One region of the Rhizobium sp. SVR5-9E genome, then DNA from elsewhere that is predicted to be linked to it. Evidence: predicted binding sites of a transcription regulator. Region 1 holds the regulator's gene; each other region holds the start of a gene.
The links. The regulator PhoB, encoded in region 1, activates phosphate uptake and scavenging genes when phosphate is short. The targets are predictions, from matches to a motif close to TGTCATNNANCTGTCAT.
Positions count from the first base shown of each region.

Region 2: the regulator PhoB is predicted to act here: its motif matches at 2,740-2,756, upstream of ACPYOJ_RS03055 (UDP-2,3-diacylglucosamine diphosphatase).
Region 3: the regulator PhoB is predicted to act here: its motif matches at 1,909-1,925, upstream of ACPYOJ_RS22460 (NAD-glutamate dehydrogenase).
Region 4: the regulator PhoB is predicted to act here: its motif matches at 3,219-3,235, upstream of ACPYOJ_RS15785 (esterase-like activity of phytase family protein).

Region 1 is NZ_JBNDHS010000021.1:10,220-14,519, forward strand. Features, by position in the region: gene pstA (phosphate ABC transporter permease PstA) at 1-180, shown strand, start outside; gene pstB (phosphate ABC transporter ATP-binding protein PstB) at 196-1,011, shown strand; gene phoU (phosphate signaling complex protein PhoU) at 1,054-1,767, shown strand; gene phoB (phosphate regulon transcriptional regulator PhoB) at 1,802-2,485, shown strand; gene ACPYOJ_RS12555 (GcrA family cell cycle regulator) at 2,552-3,085, opposite strand; gene ACPYOJ_RS12560 (acetylornithine transaminase) at 3,502-4,300, shown strand, end outside.
Region 2 is NZ_JBNDHS010000003.1:111,869-116,168, forward strand. Features, by position in the region: gene ACPYOJ_RS03045 (DUF2865 domain-containing protein) at 1-180, opposite strand, end outside; gene ACPYOJ_RS03050 (NADP-dependent malic enzyme) at 305-2,617, opposite strand; gene ACPYOJ_RS03055 (UDP-2,3-diacylglucosamine diphosphatase) at 2,788-3,645, shown strand; gene ACPYOJ_RS03060 (MFS transporter) at 3,789-4,300, shown strand, end outside.
Region 3 is NZ_JBNDHS010000056.1:23,016-27,315, forward strand. Features, by position in the region: gene ACPYOJ_RS22460 (NAD-glutamate dehydrogenase) at 1-1,715, opposite strand, end outside; gene pdxY (pyridoxal kinase PdxY) at 1,982-2,860, shown strand; gene ACPYOJ_RS22470 (carbonic anhydrase) at 2,933-3,574, shown strand; gene ACPYOJ_RS22475 (lytic murein transglycosylase) at 3,592-4,300, opposite strand, start outside.
Region 4 is NZ_JBNDHS010000030.1:39,969-44,268, forward strand. Features, by position in the region: gene ACPYOJ_RS15770 (GNAT family N-acetyltransferase) at 1-90, shown strand, start outside; gene ACPYOJ_RS15775 (AI-2E family transporter) at 91-1,284, opposite strand; gene ACPYOJ_RS15780 (OsmC family protein) at 1,519-1,974, shown strand; gene ACPYOJ_RS15785 (esterase-like activity of phytase family protein) at 1,991-3,130, opposite strand; gene parE (DNA topoisomerase IV subunit B) at 3,284-4,300, opposite strand, start outside.

The DNA.
Region 1 (4,300 bases):
CCGGCCACCCCGCTCGATCCGTCCACGGCGCTGCCGGTGCAGGTCTATATGTGGGCCAACGAAGCAGAACGCGCCTTCGTCGAACGCACCTCTGGTGCCATCATCGTCTTGCTCCTGTTCCTGATTGTCATGAACTTTGGAGCCATTCTCTTGCGCCGTCGCTTTGAGCGTCGCTGGTAAACGGAGTACATATTCATGAACATGTTAACCGAAGCAGCAGTTGAGAAGGCTCTGGACAAACGAATGAATACGATCCCGTACAAGATGATCGGCCAGGACGTCTCGGTTTACTATGGCGACAAGCGTGCGCTTTTCGACGTGAAGCTGAACATCCGCGAAAACACCGTTACCGCACTCATCGGCCCGTCCGGCTGCGGGAAGTCCACCTTCTTGCGCAGTCTCAACCGTATGAATGATACGATCGACAACTGCCGCGTTACCGGCAAAATCACTCTCGACGGCGACGATATCTACGATCCGGATATCGACGTCGTCGAACTTCGTGCTCGCGTCGGCATGGTCTTCCAGAAGCCGAACCCTTTCCCGAAGTCGATCTATGAGAACGTCGCCTACGGTCCGCGCATCCATGGTCTTGCGAAGTCGAAGGCCGATCTGGACCAGATCGTTGAACACAGCCTGCAGCGCGCCGGCCTTTGGAACGAAGTCAAGGATCGCCTGCACGAAACCGGCACCGGGCTGTCCGGCGGCCAGCAGCAGCGCCTCTGCATTGCCCGCGCCGTTGCCGTCAGCCCCGAAGTCATTCTGATGGACGAGCCGTGCTCGGCGCTCGATCCGATCGCCACCGCGAAGGTCGAAGAGCTGATCCATGAGCTGCGCGAGAATTTCACGATCGTCATCGTGACGCACTCCATGCAGCAGGCTGCCCGTGTTTCGCAGCGAACCGCTATGTTTCACCTCGGCAATCTCGTCGAGGAGAATGATACCGACAAGATGTTCACCAATCCGGACGATCAGCGCACCCAGGACTACATCATGGGCCGCTTCGGCTGATCTTTGGCGTCAGAAATGTAGAGACAATCAAGGACGTTCCCCATGGCATCGACACATATTTTTTCTGCGTACGACGACGATCTCAAATTCCTGTCCCGCCGCATCTCGGAGATGGGCGGACTTGCCGAACAGATGGTATCGGACGCTGTCCGAGCGCTGGTGAATAGCGATACCGCCTTGGCGCAGAAGGTCATCTCGGACGACGTGATCCTCGACCATGCCGAGCGCGAGATCGGCGAAAAGGCGGTGGTCACGATTGCACGCCGGCAGCCGATGGCTTCCGACCTTCGCGAAATCATGGGCTCGATTCGCATCGCGGCTGATCTCGAGCGCGTCGGCGATCTCGGCAAGAACACTGCCAAGCGTGTCATCGCCGTTCAGAGCGCCGGCGTTCCGCGAAAGCTCGCGCGCGGCCTGGAGCACCTTTCCGAACTGGCGCTCGTCCAGCTCAAGGAAGTGCTCGACGTCTACACGAGCCGAGCGGCCGACAAGGCCAAGTCGATCCGCGAGCGCGATGAAGAAATCGATGCGATGTACACTTCGCTGTTTCGCGAGCTTTTGACATACATGATGGAGGATCCGCGCAACATCACCAGTTGCACGCATCTTCTCTTCTGCGCGAAGAATATCGAACGCATCGGTGACCACGCCACCAATATTGCCGAAACCATTTATTACATGGCGACCGGTGCCCAGCCGGAAGGCGAGCGTCCGAAGGACGATACCGCCAACACCGTCGGCGCGGTAACGGAATAACCTCCGAATCCGGCCCCCAGGAGACAGTAATCGAATGATCCCGAGAGTTGCAGTCGTTGAAGACGAAGAGGCACTCAGCGTGCTCCTTCGCTATAATCTTGAAGCCGAAGGTTTTGAAGTTGATACCATCCTGCGTGGTGACGAGGCCGAGATACGCCTTCAGGAACGGACGCCGGACATTCTGATCCTGGATTGGATGCTGCCGGGCGTGTCCGGCATAGAGCTCTGCCGCCGCCTTCGGATGCGGCCGGAGACCGAGCGTCTGCCGATCATCATGCTGACAGCCCGCGGCGAGGAGAGCGAGCGCGTGCGCGGTCTTTCGACCGGAGCTGACGACTATGTCGTCAAGCCGTTCTCGACACCTGAACTCGTTGCCCGCGTCAAGGCGATGCTGCGCCGCGCCAAGCCCGAGGTCCTCTCCACGGTCCTGAAATGCGGTGACATAGAGCTCGACCGCGAGACCCATCGTGTTCATCGCAAGAGCCGCGAAGTCCGGCTCGGCCCGACCGAATTCCGCCTGTTGGAGTTCCTGATGTCGTCGCCCGGCCGCGTTTTCTCGCGCTCCCAGCTTCTGGACGGCGTCTGGGGCCACGACATCTACGTCGACGAGCGCACGGTCGATGTCCATGTCGGTCGCCTGCGCAAGGCGCTGAACTTCTCCAACATGCAGGATGTCATCCGCACGGTCCGCGGCGCTGGATATTCGATGGAAGCCTGATTGCCGCTCCCATGAGGAAATAAAAAACGGGCCGCGAGGCCCGTTATTTTTTGTCTCTTATCCGGCTTAGTTTGCGCGGGCGGCTGCCCGGCGGCGCTCGTTGACCGGCTGATAAGCCAGGCGTTGATGGTAGCTGCAATAGGGAGAAGAGTCGTTGCTTTCGCAGCCGCAGAAATGGAAATCATCCTTCAGCGGATCGCCGACCGGCCACTTGCAGGTGCGTTCAGTAAGCTCGGTCAGGCCAAGACGGCGGGAAATCGGTACGACCACGTTCGCGGCCGGACGATATTCCATTTCCGCCATCAGGTCGACTTCGATCTCTTCCTTGAGCATCGTCGCGCCCAACTGGCGCGTGACCGTGCGGGTTGCAATCCGCGAGGCATAGTTCGGCGCGCGGGGAGCCGAGGTATTGCGCTTCGGCGCGCGCACCGTCGTCGCAGTGCCGCCGGCTTTGGCGCGGCCGGGAAGGCTAAGCCTGTGGACCTTGCCGATGACTGCGTTTCTGCTCACGCCGCCGAGCTGTGCGGCGATCTGGCTCGCGCTCAGCCCTTCGGACCAAAGCTTCTTGAGTTTTTCGACACGCTCGTCTGTCCAGTTCATGCCCTGTCTCCGATTAGCGTTGTGAAGGCAGAATCCCTCACCATTGCCTCGGATGTGTCCGAAGCAGGAAACGCTTGACTAATTTTGGTGACTAGTTCCGCCGCATGCAGTCTAGTAATTGAGTTTTAACCTAGTGTGAGGCTGACTCCGTGACAAGAGTCGCGGGAATCCGGATGAATCGAATTTCAAGTTTTCCCCAACTTGCTGGCCGTGCGAGTCATTTCTGCAACATTAGCTGTTAATAAAATAAGTTCCTTTGGCTTTATGTTGCAGCACGCGGTAAACTCGCAGTTTGTTGACATTGCAGTGCGAAAAGTAAATAGTGTCACTCGCCGCCGAAAGGCGGCATTTTTAATTTTTTGGACCCGGTTTTTAGCCGGAGTCCGGTTGCCCCAACCTCGACAGGAGACCGCGCCATGGCTGAAGCCGCGCCGCTATATGACACCTATTCTCGTGCCCCTCTGCGGTTCGAGCGAGGTGAGGGCGTCTGGCTGATAACCGAAAGCGGCGAACGTTATCTGGACTTTGGGGCAGGCGTTGCCGTGACGTCGGTCGGCCACAGCAATCCGCACGTCGTCCAGGCTTTGAAGGCGCAGGCCGACAAGGTCTGGCACCTATCGAACATCTATGAAATTCCCGGGCAGGAAGCGCTTGCAAAGCGGCTGACGGACGTCACTTTCGCCGATAAGGTGTTCTTCACCAATTCAGGGGCAGAGGCGCTCGAATGCGCGATCAAAACGGCGCGCCGATATCAGTATTCCAAGGGCCATCCCGAGCGCTTCCATATCATTACCTTTGAAGGTGCCTTCCATGGCCGCACGCTGGCGACGATCGCTGCTGGCGGCCAGGAGAAGTATCTGGAGGGTTTTGGCCCGAAGTCGCCGGGCTTCGACCAGGTTCCCTTTGGCGATATCGAGGCAGTCCGAGCCGCCATCACGGACGCGACCGCCGGCATCCTCATCGAGCCGGTACAGGGCGAAGGCGGCATCCGCCCGGCGACCAACGAGTTCATGAGGGCGCTGCGCCAGATTTGCGACGAGAAGGGCCTGCTGCTGATCCTGGACGAGGTTCAGACCGGTGTCGGCCGTACGGGCAAGCTGTTTGCCTACGAATGGTCCGGCGTCACACCGGACATCATGGCGGTCGCAAAGGGTATCGGCGGCGGCTTCCCGCTTGGCGCCTGCCTTGCGACGGCGGAGGCAGCCTCCGGCATGA
Region 2 (4,300 bases), on a different contig from region 1:
TTCGAGATTCTGCTCGGCAATTGCGCTGGCGTAGTGGTGGTTGAGCTCGGGGCTGTTGGTCGTGATTTCCGGCAGATTGGCGAGGCGGGCGCGCAGGTCCTGGCAGATCGCATTCGTCTGCGCGGCCGCGGGAGCTGCGAGGGTAAATAGAAGCGCAAGGGTCAGGTTTCGACGTTTCACGGTATCATCCCGCTAGCAAGCCAGGCCGGTACGCGGCGGAGCATTCGCCGCGTATGCCTTTCTAGCCTGTTTCCGTTAACAGGCTAGCGACGGATTCTAACGCATTTTCCCGTTTGGCAGCAACTTATGCGGGCTGCGAAGCCTCAACGACCGCAAGAGCCGCCATGTTCACGACGCCGCGCGAGGTGACCGAAGTCGACAGGATATGCGCAGGCTGCGCGGTTCCAAGCAGAATCGGGCCGACATGAAGCGCATCCATCATCGTGCGGACGATGCCGAGCGAAATGTTGGCGGCATCGAGATTCGGGAAGAGCAGGAGATTGGCTTCGCCGGTCAGGGCGCTATTCGGCATGGCGCGCTTGCGCAGTGTTTCCGATAGCGCCGAGCCGCCCTGCATTTCACCGTCGACCTCGAGTTCGGGGGCACGCTTGCGCACGAGCTGCAGGGCGTCGCGCATCTTTCGGGCGCTCTCGGAGTCGCGGGAGCCGAAATTCGAATGACAGATCAGCGCGGCCTTCGGCGTTATGCCGAAGCGGCGAACTTCCTCGGCCGCGAGAAGGGCGATCTCGGCGATCTCATCATGCGTCGGATTGTATTTCACGAAAGTATCGGCGAAGAAAACCGGTCCTTTCTGGGTGATCAGCAGGCTGAGGCCGGCAAAGGTGCAGACGCCCGGCCGCCTGCCGATGATCTGGCCTACGTCCTTGAGGTGGCGGTCGAACCGGCCTTCGACGCCGCAGATGAGGGCATCGGCCTCGCCGCGCTTCACCGACAAGGCGCCGATGACGGTGGTGTTGGTGCGCACGATGGTGCGGGCGGCCTCCGGATTGATGCCCGCACGACCGACGAGGGCGAAGTAGTCGTCGACGTAGTCGCGGTAACGGGGGTCGTCTTCGGGGTTTACCACGGCGAAATCGACATTCGGGCGAATGCGGATGCCGAAGCGCTTCAGGCGCGCCTCGATAACCGATGGACGGCCGATCAGGATCGGCTCGCCGATCTTTTCTTCCAGCAGTACCTGGGCCGCACGCAGGACGCGCTCGTCTTCGCCTTCCGCGAAAATGACGCGCTTCTTGTCGGCAGTCTTGGCGCTCGTGAAGATCGGCTTCATGACGAAGCCCGAGCGCCAGACGAAGCGGTTCAGCTGATCGAGATAGGCGTCGAAATCGGCGATCGGCCGCGATGCAACGCCGGTCTCGGCGGCCGCCTTGGCGACAGCCGGAGCGATGCGCAGGATGAGACGCGGATCGAAGGGCGAGGGGATGAGGTAATCAGGACCGAAGACCGGCGTCTCGCCGGAATAGGCGCGGGCGGCGACGTCCGATACTTCCTCGCGGGCAAGCCCGGCAATCGCCTTGACGGCGGCCATCTTCATCTGTTCGTTGATGGCCGTGGCGCCACAATCGAGCGCGCCGCGGAAGATGTAGGGGAAGCAGAGGACGTTGTTCACCTGGTTCGGGAAGTCGGACCGGCCGGTGCAGATCATCGCGTCGGGGCGGGCCGCACGCGCAAGCTCCGGCATGATCTCGGGCGTCGGGTTGGCGAGCGCCATGATGAGTGGCTTCTCGGCCATCTGCGCGAGCAGTTCCGGTTTCAAGACGCCGGCTGCAGAAAGGCCAAGGAAGACGTCGGCGCCGCCGATGCTGTCGGCGAGCACGCGCTTGTCGGTCTTTTGGGCATAGACCTCCTTCCACTCGTCCATCAGCACGTTGCGGCCGTCATAGACCAGTCCCTCGATGTCGTGGACCCAGATGTTCTTCTTCTTGGCACCGAGCTCGACGAGAAGATTGAGGCAGGCGAGCGCCGCGGCACCCGCGCCCGAGGTGACGATCTTGACATCCCCGATCTTCTTGCCGGCCAGTTCCAGACCGTTCAGGACCGCGGCCGCAACGATGATCGCGGTGCCGTGCTGGTCGTCATGGAAGACGGGAATATTCATCTTCTCGCGAAGCTGGCGCTCGACCTCGAAGCATTCCGGCGCCTTGATGTCCTCGAGGTTGATGCCGCCGAAGGTCGGTTCGAGCGAGGATACGGTGGAAACCATCTGGTCGACGGTGGACGCGTCGATTTCGATGTCGAACACGTCGATGCCGGCAAACTTCTTGAAGAGAACCGCCTTGCCTTCCATCACCGGCTTAGAAGCGAGCGGGCCGATATTCCCGAGGCCGAGAACGGCGGTGCCGTTAGAGATAACGGCAACCAGATTGGCGCGCGAGGTGTAATCGGCGGCGGTTTCCGGATTGTCGCGGATCGCAAGGCAGGGTGCTGCGACGCCCGGGGAATAGGCAAGCGCGAGGTCGCGCTGATTGCCGAGCGGCTTGGTCGCCTGAATTTCGAGTTTGCCGGGACGGGGATAACGGTGGAAGAAAAGCGCCTGTTCGTCGAGGTTTCCGCCCGTTTCATTTTTGTCCGTCTTGGATTTTTCCTGATGATCCATTGCCGTCTCCACTACCGCACTTACACTTTTCCGAGACTCCTCCATACAACAATCGGCTGAGCGGGCCAGTCAGAATTTCGGCATCGACGTGGAAATCGCGCAGGCGCGACAATGTGCCTTCCTGTCATCTTCCTGAAACACGAGTCTGATTTTGGAAGACCAGATGAACGATGGGGGCGGGCAGGACGCCTGTGAAAGACAATATGGATACCCGACACTTCCGTACTCTCTTCATTTCCGATGTGCATCTCGGCTCCAAGGCGGCGAAGGCAGACTTCCTCATCGATTTCCTTCGGTATCACGAAGCCGATACGATATTTCTCATCGGCGACATCGTCGACGGCTGGCGGCTGAAGCGGAGCTGGTACTGGCCGCAGGTCTGCAACGACGTGGTGCAGAAGCTGCTGCGCAAGGCGCGCAAGGGCACGCGAGTCGTCTATATTCCAGGCAATCACGACGAATTCCTGCGTGACTTCCCGGGCATGCATTTCGGCGGCATCGAAGTGGCTGAGCGCATGATGCACGATGGAGCCGACGGCAAGAAATATCTCATCCTTCACGGAGACGAATTCGACGTCGTCGTGCGCAACGCGCGGCTGCTCGCCTATCTCGGCGATTGGGCCTATGACATGGCGATCCGCATCAATATCGTGCTGGCCGCCATCCGGCGCCGGATGGGCATGCCCTATTGGTCATTCTCCGCCTGGGCGAAGCTGCAGGTAAAGCATGCCGTGAACTTCATCGGAGAGTTTCAGCGCGTGGTCGCCGAGGAAGCGCGCAAGAGCGGTGCTGACGGCGTCATCTGCGGCCATATCCATCATGCCGTAATCGAGGATTTGGACGGCGTGCGCTACATCAACACCGGCGACTGGGTGGAGAGCTGCACGGCGATCGCCGAGCATGAGGACGGCACGTTCGAACTCATTACCTGGCGCTCGATTATGGACTCCCAGGCCATTACGGACGCCCAAGCCATTCCTTTGGCAATCGAGCATCGCGACAGCAAGCTTGAGCCGCAGGCTGCCTGATTTTTTATTGGGAAGGCATCTAGCCGTTGCCTTCCGGCGACAGCCCTACTTATTTTCTAAAACGTTTCAGAGAGGCGATTTCTCGCCATAGTCGCGCTTAGGTTGATGTGCTAGGTGACGCACAGTTTCCTACAGGTCAACCAATGATTCCCGCCCAAAACGCCCCGACAGGTAAGGGGCCGCCGCCGCGCTTTCGGCTGCTCAGCGCCCTGTCTTACTGCGCCCCCCTGATTGTCAACGGCGTCGTTCTTCCCTTCTTTCCCGTCTGGCTCGCGGTCCACAAATTCACGGATCATGAAATTGGTGTCGTTCTGGCGGTGCCGATGGTCGTGCGCGTTCTCGTGGCGCCGATCGTTGCCATGTATGCCGACCGCATGAAGGAGCGTGCCGACGTGTTGCTCTGGTCCGGCGGACTGTCGTTGCTGACGGCGGTGGCGCTCTACTGGACGACAACGTTCTGGCCGGTGCTGATCGTCTTCACGATGCAGGGAGCGACCTTCGCGCCCTATGTGCCGGTCGTGGAGTCGATCGTCATTTCCGGCGTGCGCCGGTGGGGGCTCGACTATGGCTCGATGCGGGTCTGGGGTTCGATCGCCTTCATCGCATCGACGCTGATCGGCGGCGAAATGATCGGCCATTGGGGCGGCTCCATGGT
Region 3 (4,300 bases), on a different contig from region 1:
AGATTTTCAAGCAGCGGCACGCGGCGCGAGAGCGGAAGCTGCTCGACGGGATGGAAAATCTTGAGCGAGAAGATTCTGCCGCGCTCCAGGTCGTTGCGGTAGTAGAACTCAATGCGGATCGGCGCGCCGGAAGCGGAGGCAGTAATATCCGGCAGATCGGCAACCGTTTCTTCCGGCGTGAAGGAATCCTGGAAAGCGTTGCTGACGCCGATCCTTGGCGCCTTCGGTCCGGCCAGCGCCTCAAAGCGATCGTCCCAGCGGGCGGTGATGGCGCGGATTGCCTCTTCGAGCCTTGCTTGCGGGACGCGCGGTGTTTTTCCGCCGGACCGGCCGATGATGAAGTGCACCCTGGCAACGCGGCCTTCCGGAAAGGCCGGATAGTAGGCAGAGACCCGACCGTCATATACCGTCTTCAGGTAGTTGCCGATCTTTTCCCGAACGATGGAATCGTATTCTTCGCGGGGCACATAGACGATGACTGAAACAAACCGGTCGAAATGGTCAATGCGCGGCAGAACTCGGACGCGCGGCCGGTCTGCAAGTTCGTTGATTTGCTCGGCGAATTTCGCAAGCAATGTCGTATCGATCTGGAAAAGATCGTCACGTGGATAAGATTCCAACGTGTTGTCGAGCATCCGGCCGGAATGGCTCATCGGATCAAAGCCGAAATGGTCTTTCACCTTGGCGATCTTGGATCGGATGAGCGGAATTTCCGATGCGAATGCGGTGTAGGCCGTGGAGGTGAATAGGCCGACGATGCGCAGTTCACCCGTGACGTTTCCGTCCTTGTCGAAGCGCTTGACGCCGACATAGTCCATATAAGCGCGGCGGTGGACGACGGATTTCACGTTCGCCTTTGTGACGATCAAAAAGTCCGGGCCGTCGAGAAAGGCCAGGATCTCCGGTGTTGTCGTTACGGCGTCCTTGCCGGTACGCAGGACCAAAACGTCCGGATTGGAAAGGATTCCGAGCCCTGTGCCCTTGCCCCGCTCGACCTTCGCCTCGCTGCCCTTGCCGGAATAGACATACTCGCGCATGCCGAGGAAGGTAAAGTTTTCGTCGCGTAGCCAAGTCAGGAAAGCCAGTGCCTCGTCGCGATCGGCCTTCTTGCGGCTGGCATTGTAGCTGCTGAGTTCGGCAATGACCGTGTCGAGCTTGGAAAGCATAGGCTTCCAGTCGGAAACGGCCTGATGAACCTGCTCCAGCACACCGAGTACGCGCTGCCGGAGATCGGCGGATTGCTCGGCAGTCAGGGGCGAGATGTGAAGCTGAATATGGCTGACACGTTGTTCAGGATCGCTTGGTTCCTCGGCGGAATAAAGCACCGGCGCCTTGCCAGGCTCGATCACCAGGATCGGATGCACGGCCATATAGAGATCGCGGTAAGTGCTCGTAACCTCACCCATGACCGATTCGTAAAGGAACGGCATGTTGCGATCGGTGATCGTCAGGACCGAGACGGCCACGCCGGCGGGCTCAACATCGGGGAGCGTGTCAATACTGACGCGAGGCGCCTTGCCATCCCAGGCCGAAAGCTCCTTTGCGGAATGAATGGCGGAAAGCGCCAGCATCTCAGGCGTATAGCAATCGAGGTCATCTCCGCTTGCCCGGCCGAAAAGAATCTCCGGATCGAGATGCTGCTCGCCCGTCGCCGCAGCGATCTTCCGCGCGCTTTCGATCGGCTTTTCCCGTCGAGGATTGTTTCTGACAGCCATTTTGAGAGTTCCCCAGTTTGCGTGATTTCCTGCAAGTTAGCAGAAGATTTGTCGAAAAAATCTCTAAAAGAGGCCTCGCGACAGCAGCTTTCGTGCGTTTTTGACCCGCTTTGGATAAAATTCTGGAAGATTCTCCAAATTCCGGATCAGTCGATTCCGAAGCCTGCCAATTCGGCGAGAATTTCATGCATCGATGAAGAATGGTTGACAGCCGCGCGGCAAAAGGATCATCAACAGCGCGTCGAATTCAGGGTCTAAAATCAATCATGTCGGATATCAGCCAAGCAGGAACGGTGATCGTCATCTCCAGCCATGTCGTTCGCGGTTCAGTCGGCAATCGTGCGGCCGTCTTTGCCCTCGAAACGCTCGGCCATCAGGTTTGGGCCCTGCCGACGATCGTTCTGCCCTGGCATCCCGGCCACGGACGCTCGACACGGCTCACTTTTGCGGAGGCTGATTTCGATGCAGCCATCGACGATCTCATTCGTGCGCCATGGATCGGAGAGGTAAAAGCAGTGCTGTCGGGCTATTTCGGCAATGCTGCGCAGGCTCGTTCCGTTGCCCGTCTCGTCAGCGCCTTGCGCGCAACAAATCCGGACCTGTTCTATGTCTGCGATCCGGTCATGGGCGATCTCGGCGGTCTCTATGTGCCGGAAGCGACGGCGGCAGCGATCCGCGACCACCTCATTCCGCTTGCTTCGCTGGCGACACCCAACCGTTATGAACTTGCCTGGATGGCAGGTGCGCCACTGGAGGACAACACGGCGGTCATGGAGGCGGCCCTCTCGCTCGGTCCCTCACGCATGCTTGTCACCTCCGCTGTCCCGATGATGGCGGGAGGGACGGGAAATCTCTATCTCTCCGGCCGCCACGCGCTGCTTGCCGAACATCGCGTCATCGACAATCCGCCGAATGGGTTGGGCGATCTTCTGGCGGCGGTCTTTCTCTCGCGGCTTCTTTCCGGAATGGATGACGAAAAAGCGCTGCAGCTTGCGACGGCCAGTGTTTACGAAGTGCTGGCGCGCGCGGTCAAACGCGGCAGCGACGAGCTCACGCTGGCAAGCGATTCTTCAAGCCTTTCGACGCCGATGGCCATGGTGCAGATGCGCCACCTCATGCATCCCGCGCAGCGGCGGAGGAATTAGCCGCAGGCGGTAGCTGCGCATTTCGCGCCTGCGGTAGTTGATCTTCCGGCGTTCGCGCGCTAATCGGAAGTCATGCAGCGTTTTCCAACCCCTCTTCTGGACGGTTACCGCAACTTCATGAACGGGCGGTATGCCGACGCTCGCGACCGCTACAGGACGCTGGCTGAAAACGGCCAGAACCCGACCACCCTGGTCATTGCCTGTTGCGATTCCCGCGCCGCGCCGGAGCTCATCTTCGATGCCGGCCCAGGCGAGCTTTTCGTCATCCGCAACGTTGCCAATCTCGTTCCGCCCTATGAGCCGGACGGTCATTTCCATGCTACCTCGGCGGCGCTGGAATTTGCCGTCCAGGCGCTGAAGGTGACGGATATCGTGGTGATGGGTCATGGCCGTTGCGGCGGCATTCGCGCAGCGCTCGACCCGAACGCCGAACCTCTTTCTCCCGGCGATTTCATCGGCCGCTGGATGTCCCTGGTGAAGGACGCCGCCGAGCAGATCGGCAGCAACGACATCATGACCCAGACCGAGCGCCAGACGGCTCTCGAACGCGTTTCGATCCGCAACTCCATCACTAATCTGCGTACCTTCCCGGAGGTCAAGGCGCTCGAGAAAGAAGGCAAGATCGCCCTTCACGGCGCCTGGTTCGACATCTCAACCGGGGAATTGTGGGTCATGGACGCGGAGACACGCGACTTCATTCGCCCGGAAGTATAGCGCCTCCGGGCAGAAGCTTACTGGCCGTCGATCTGCTGGCCGATATAGGCGATTGCCTGCTGATACACCGTCGCGGCGTTCCAGCCCGCGATCGCCCCAAAATTCGGCTGACCGGGCTGATAACCGGCGCCGGCCTGCCAGCCGTGGCCTCTGAGAAAGTTCGCGGTCGAAGCCAAGGCGTCAGCGCGTGAGCCGACCATGTCGACACGGCCGTCGCCATCGCCATCAGCGCCGAAACGGACGACATTGCGTGGCAGGAACTGTGTCTGGCCGATTTCGCCATGGGCCGCACCGCGGGCCTGTGGGTTCAGGTAGCCTTCGGAGACGAGCTGCAGCGCTGCATAAAGCTGATCGGTGAAATAATCGGAGCGACGGCAGTCGTAAGCGAGCGTCGAAACGGCGGACAGCGTATGCTGGTTGCCCATATAGCTGCCAAACCCGGTTTCCATACCCCAAATCGCAATCAGCGGGCCGGCCGGGACGCCGAAGCGGCGCTCGATGGAGGCAAACAGTGCCTGATTGGAGCGCTTCACGCCCCTGCCCCGGGAAATGATCGCCGCCCCGCCCCGCTTCTTCATGAAGGCGTCGAAGGACAGCTTGAAGCTCTTCTGGCCGCGGTCGGCGGCGATGGTTTGCCTGTTATAGTTTACGTTGGCGAAGGCCCGGTTCAGGACCGATGGGCTGACGCCATTGGCCGCTGCTTCCTGCTTGAAATCGGCTACCCAG
Region 4 (4,300 bases), on a different contig from region 1:
TACCGCAAGTACGGCTACGTCGACATCGAGCCTTTCGCTTCGTACCTGCCGGATCCGCTGAGCCTTTTCATGGAGAAGCGGTTGAAATGATCAGCCTTCGGCAGCGCGCTGCGCCGGCGGCGCCTGCTCGTCGATCATGACTTCCGGACCAAGCCCCGTCTGATCGCTTGCTGTGACTTCATGCATCCATTCGCGCCAGATCGCGACGAGCAGAGCCATCAGCACCGGGCCGATGAAGAGACCGAGAAAGCCCATGGTCTTTACGCCGCCGACGAGGCCGAAGAAGGTCGGCAGGAAGGGAAGCTTGATCGGGCCGCCGACAAGTTTCGGACGCAGAGTCTTATCGACGATGAAGAGTTCGACCGTACCCCAGACGAAGAGCGCGATGCCGGCAAAATGTGATCCGCTGGCCAGGAGGTACACCGAAACCAACGTGAACGAGAGCGGCGCGCCGCCGGGTATCAGAGCCATAAGGCCCGTTATAACGCCAAGCGTGACCGGCGAGGGTACGCCTGCGATCCAGTAGGCGACCCCGAGCACGATGCCTTCCCCGATTGCAATCACCGTCATGCCCATGACGGTTGAGCTGATCGTTGCCGGAACGACCCGCGAAAAGCGCTCCCAGCGATTGGGCAGGATGCGCTCGCCGAGCATGTCGATCTGCCGCGAGAAGGACGATCCGTCGCGATAGACAAAGAAGAGCGCGATCAGCATGAAAAGCAGCGTCAGGAGCAGATGGAACGACGCACCGCCGGCGGCGAGAACCGCACGATAGATATTGCCGAGATGGGCACCGCTGATGACCTGAACGAGTTCGCCGAGCGACCCGGGGCTACCAACGTATTTCGTCCAGAGTTCATCGAGGTAAGGCCCTGCAAACGGCAGCGCAAGGATCCATTGCGGCGTAGACGCGCCCTGCCGGTTGGTCTGAACGACCCAGGCAAACCATTCACGCACTTCGCCTGTGGTGTAGGTAACCGCAAGCCCGATCGGGATGACCAGAAAGGTGATGATCAGAAGGATCGCGATCGTGGCGGCGATCGTTGTGTTGCCGCCGACGCGGCCGAGAAGCTTGCGATAAAGCGGCCAACTCGCAAAGCCGATGACGAGTGCTGCCAGAACTGGAATAACAAAGCCATGGAAGAAATAGACGCCCGCAGCAACGATGAGGATCAAAAGCCAGCGAGCGGCCGAAATCGACGGGATCAGCGGCGTGCGCGTGGGCGCAGACGGGCCAAGCCACCGCGTTTCGCCTGGCAGTCTCTTGTTGTTCGAAAGGCTCACGTCGTTTTTATTTCCTTCTTGTTCTCATGGATATGCGCTCTACGGCGCCCGGACGCAAGCATATCGATCATTTAAGTCGGAGCTTTTGCGATCACTGACGCAGCCCGCAGCTTCAGGGTGCCGCATATCTCAATCCTCTGTACGAAATGTGACGAAGTTTTCTTTCAGAGTCTTGATGACCGGCGAAAATAGTACAGGTTGGATCAACGGCATCGAAAGCTATGGTTGGGGACTATGACGTTATTTTCAGCGGAAGTTTCATGGCAGCGCGGTGAGGGCAGCTTTACGGACGGCAAATACAGCCGCGGCCATACATGGAATTTCGACGGAGGCCTTTCGGTACCTGCCTCGGCATCTCCGCACAACGTGCCGCTTCCGTACTCGGTCGCCGAGAATGTCGATCCCGAGGAAGCCTATGTAGCGGCGCTCTCCAGCTGCCACATGCTCTTCTACCTTTGGCTTGCATCGAAGAAGGGCATTGCTATCGACAGCTATGTCGATAACGCGACGGGCATCATGGAGAAGGTCGACGGAAAAATGCTTGTCAGCCACGTCGAGCTGAAGCCGAGCGTTGTCTATTCAGGCGAGGCGCCGAGCCGTGAAACCGAGGAGAAGCTCCATCACGAAGCCCACGAACTCTGCTTCCTCGCTAATTCCGTCAAGACGAAGATAGACGTTCGCCTCGGCTAGCGGCGCCATCTCTCCGTTACGATTGCGGACGGTGCAATAGTTTGAAGGCGTAGAACTGCGTCTTTTGCCCGGTCGAGAAATTGTTGTCGGAACCGAGGATCAGGACGTCGCTGCCGTCCTTCGCCCTGCCTATCGCCATCGACTCGATGTTATCCGGCACCAGGCCGGCGGCGCGCAGATCGAGCACCTGGCTCTTGCGGACGGGAACGATGCGCTGATCGGTCCTGGCGAGAGAAGCGATGGCCGAGACGTCGGTGGCGCCGTCGAGGTCCAGCATGAAGATCTTAACGTTGTTGCCGAAGCCTTGGGCGTAGCTGCGCTCGACGGCGAGCAGGCGGTGGTCGTCGAGTGCGACGATCTCCGCCATGCCGTTGTCGTTGCCGCCAATGGGCTTTGTGGCAGCCTGCGGGATCGGCGAGATTGGATAGACATACTGCGCCTTCGGTTCGCCAGTCGCCCCGTCATAGCGGATAATGCGCGACAGGCTGCCGTTGACGAGCGAGGCCGCCGGACCGTCCTGGTAGAGCGCAGCTTCGACGCCGACGAACACATCACCGTCGGGTGCGACCGCAAGATCCTCGAAGGCGAGATTGTCGCGGATGCCGGTCGATTTGTCGGCCGTCGGCGCGAAGCCTTCCGGCAGCTTGAATTCGCGCACAAAAGCACCGTCCGGCGAGGCGACGCGGACGAAGGGGGCGATCAGCGCCTTGCCGTCGCCTTCGCTACCCCAATAGACGCCGTCCCGGCCGAGGCGGATCGATTCCGGGTCAACGGTGCGGGCGGCGAAGGGTTCACCGTTCTTGTCCTGCAGCGTCACCTGCTTGACGACGGAAACGCCCTTGAGGCCGGAGCCGTCAACATCGACGTCGAGCTCATAGAAGCGAGCTGGGCCTTTTTCGGAGCGGTCGTCGCTGATGGCGATGTAATGGCCGGTCGCCGGGTCGAAGTCGAGACCGGAAATGCCGCCGAATTCGACGCCGTTTTCCATGTGACCGGTCGGGATGACGAATTCACCGAGATAAGAAAAGGAGATCCCGGCCGCGCAATCGCCGAACGGGCAAGGCGTCTCGAAGGTTGCGCCGATCGTGGTGGCGTGGAGGCTGGCGGCGCTGGACAGGAGAGCAACAGCGATAGTCGCGAGAAAACGCTTGGTCATGGCGAACATCCGGCTGGCGAGGAGGTTGATGAGCAGAACAGGCCGACGGGATCCCCTTTAAAGGATCGGCCCCGCCAGTCGCGTCGCTTGTCATGCACCGGTTGTTTGACGGAGTTGTTACGATTCTTCGTCAATTTCGTGAAATAGCGAAGCTCAGATATCGAGGTTTTCGGCAAAGGCGGCACGGTCCTGAATGAAGCGGAAGCGCGCGTCAGGCTTCGTGCCCATAAGGTCGTCCACGGCGGCACGGGTTCCCTCGAAATCGACCTCGTCGATCAGCACCCGCAGCAGCGTTCGCTTGCTCGGGTCCATCGTGGTTTCCTTGAGCTGCGCGGGTAGCATTTCACCAAGGCCCTTGAACCGGCTGATTTCGATCTTTCCCTTGCCCTTGAATTGCGTTTCCATCAGTTCCTGCCGATGGGCGTCGTCGCGTGCGTAGGCTGATTTGGCGCCTTGGGTGATCTTGTAGAGCGGCGGTACAGCGAGGAAGAGGTGACCGCCGCGGATCAGTTCCGGCATCTCCTGATAGAAGAAAGTGATCAGCAATGACGCGATGTGGGCCCCGTCTACGTCGGCATCGGTCATCACGATGATGCGCTCGTAGCGCAGGTCCTCATCGCGATACTTGGAGCGAGTGCCGCAGCCGAGCGCCTGAACGAGATCCGCAAGCTGCTGGTTGGCGCCTAACTTTTCGCGGCCGGCGCTCGCAACGTTCAGGATCTTGCCGCGCAACGGCAGGATTGCCTGATTGGCGCGGTTGCGCGCCTGCTTGGCGGAGCCACCTGCCGAGTCACCTTCGACGATGAAGAGTTCGGCGCCCTGGGCCGTGTTCTGCGCGCAATCGGCCAGTTTGCCCGGAAGGCGCAGTTTGCGCACGGCGGTCTTGCGGGTGACTTCCTTTTCCTTGCGGCGGCGGAGACGCTCCTCGGCGCGTTCGATCACCCAGTCGAGCAGCTTTGCAGCCTCGTTGGGATTGTCCGCCAGATAATGGTCGAAGGGATCGCGAAGCGCGTTTTCGACTATGCGCTGTGCCTCGACGGTCGCCAGCCTGTCCTTGGTCTGGCCGACGAATTCCGGTTCGCGGATGAACACCGACAACATGCCGACCGCCGAAATCATCACGTCGTCGGTGGTGATCTGCGCTGCGCGTTTGTTCTGCGTCAGATCGGC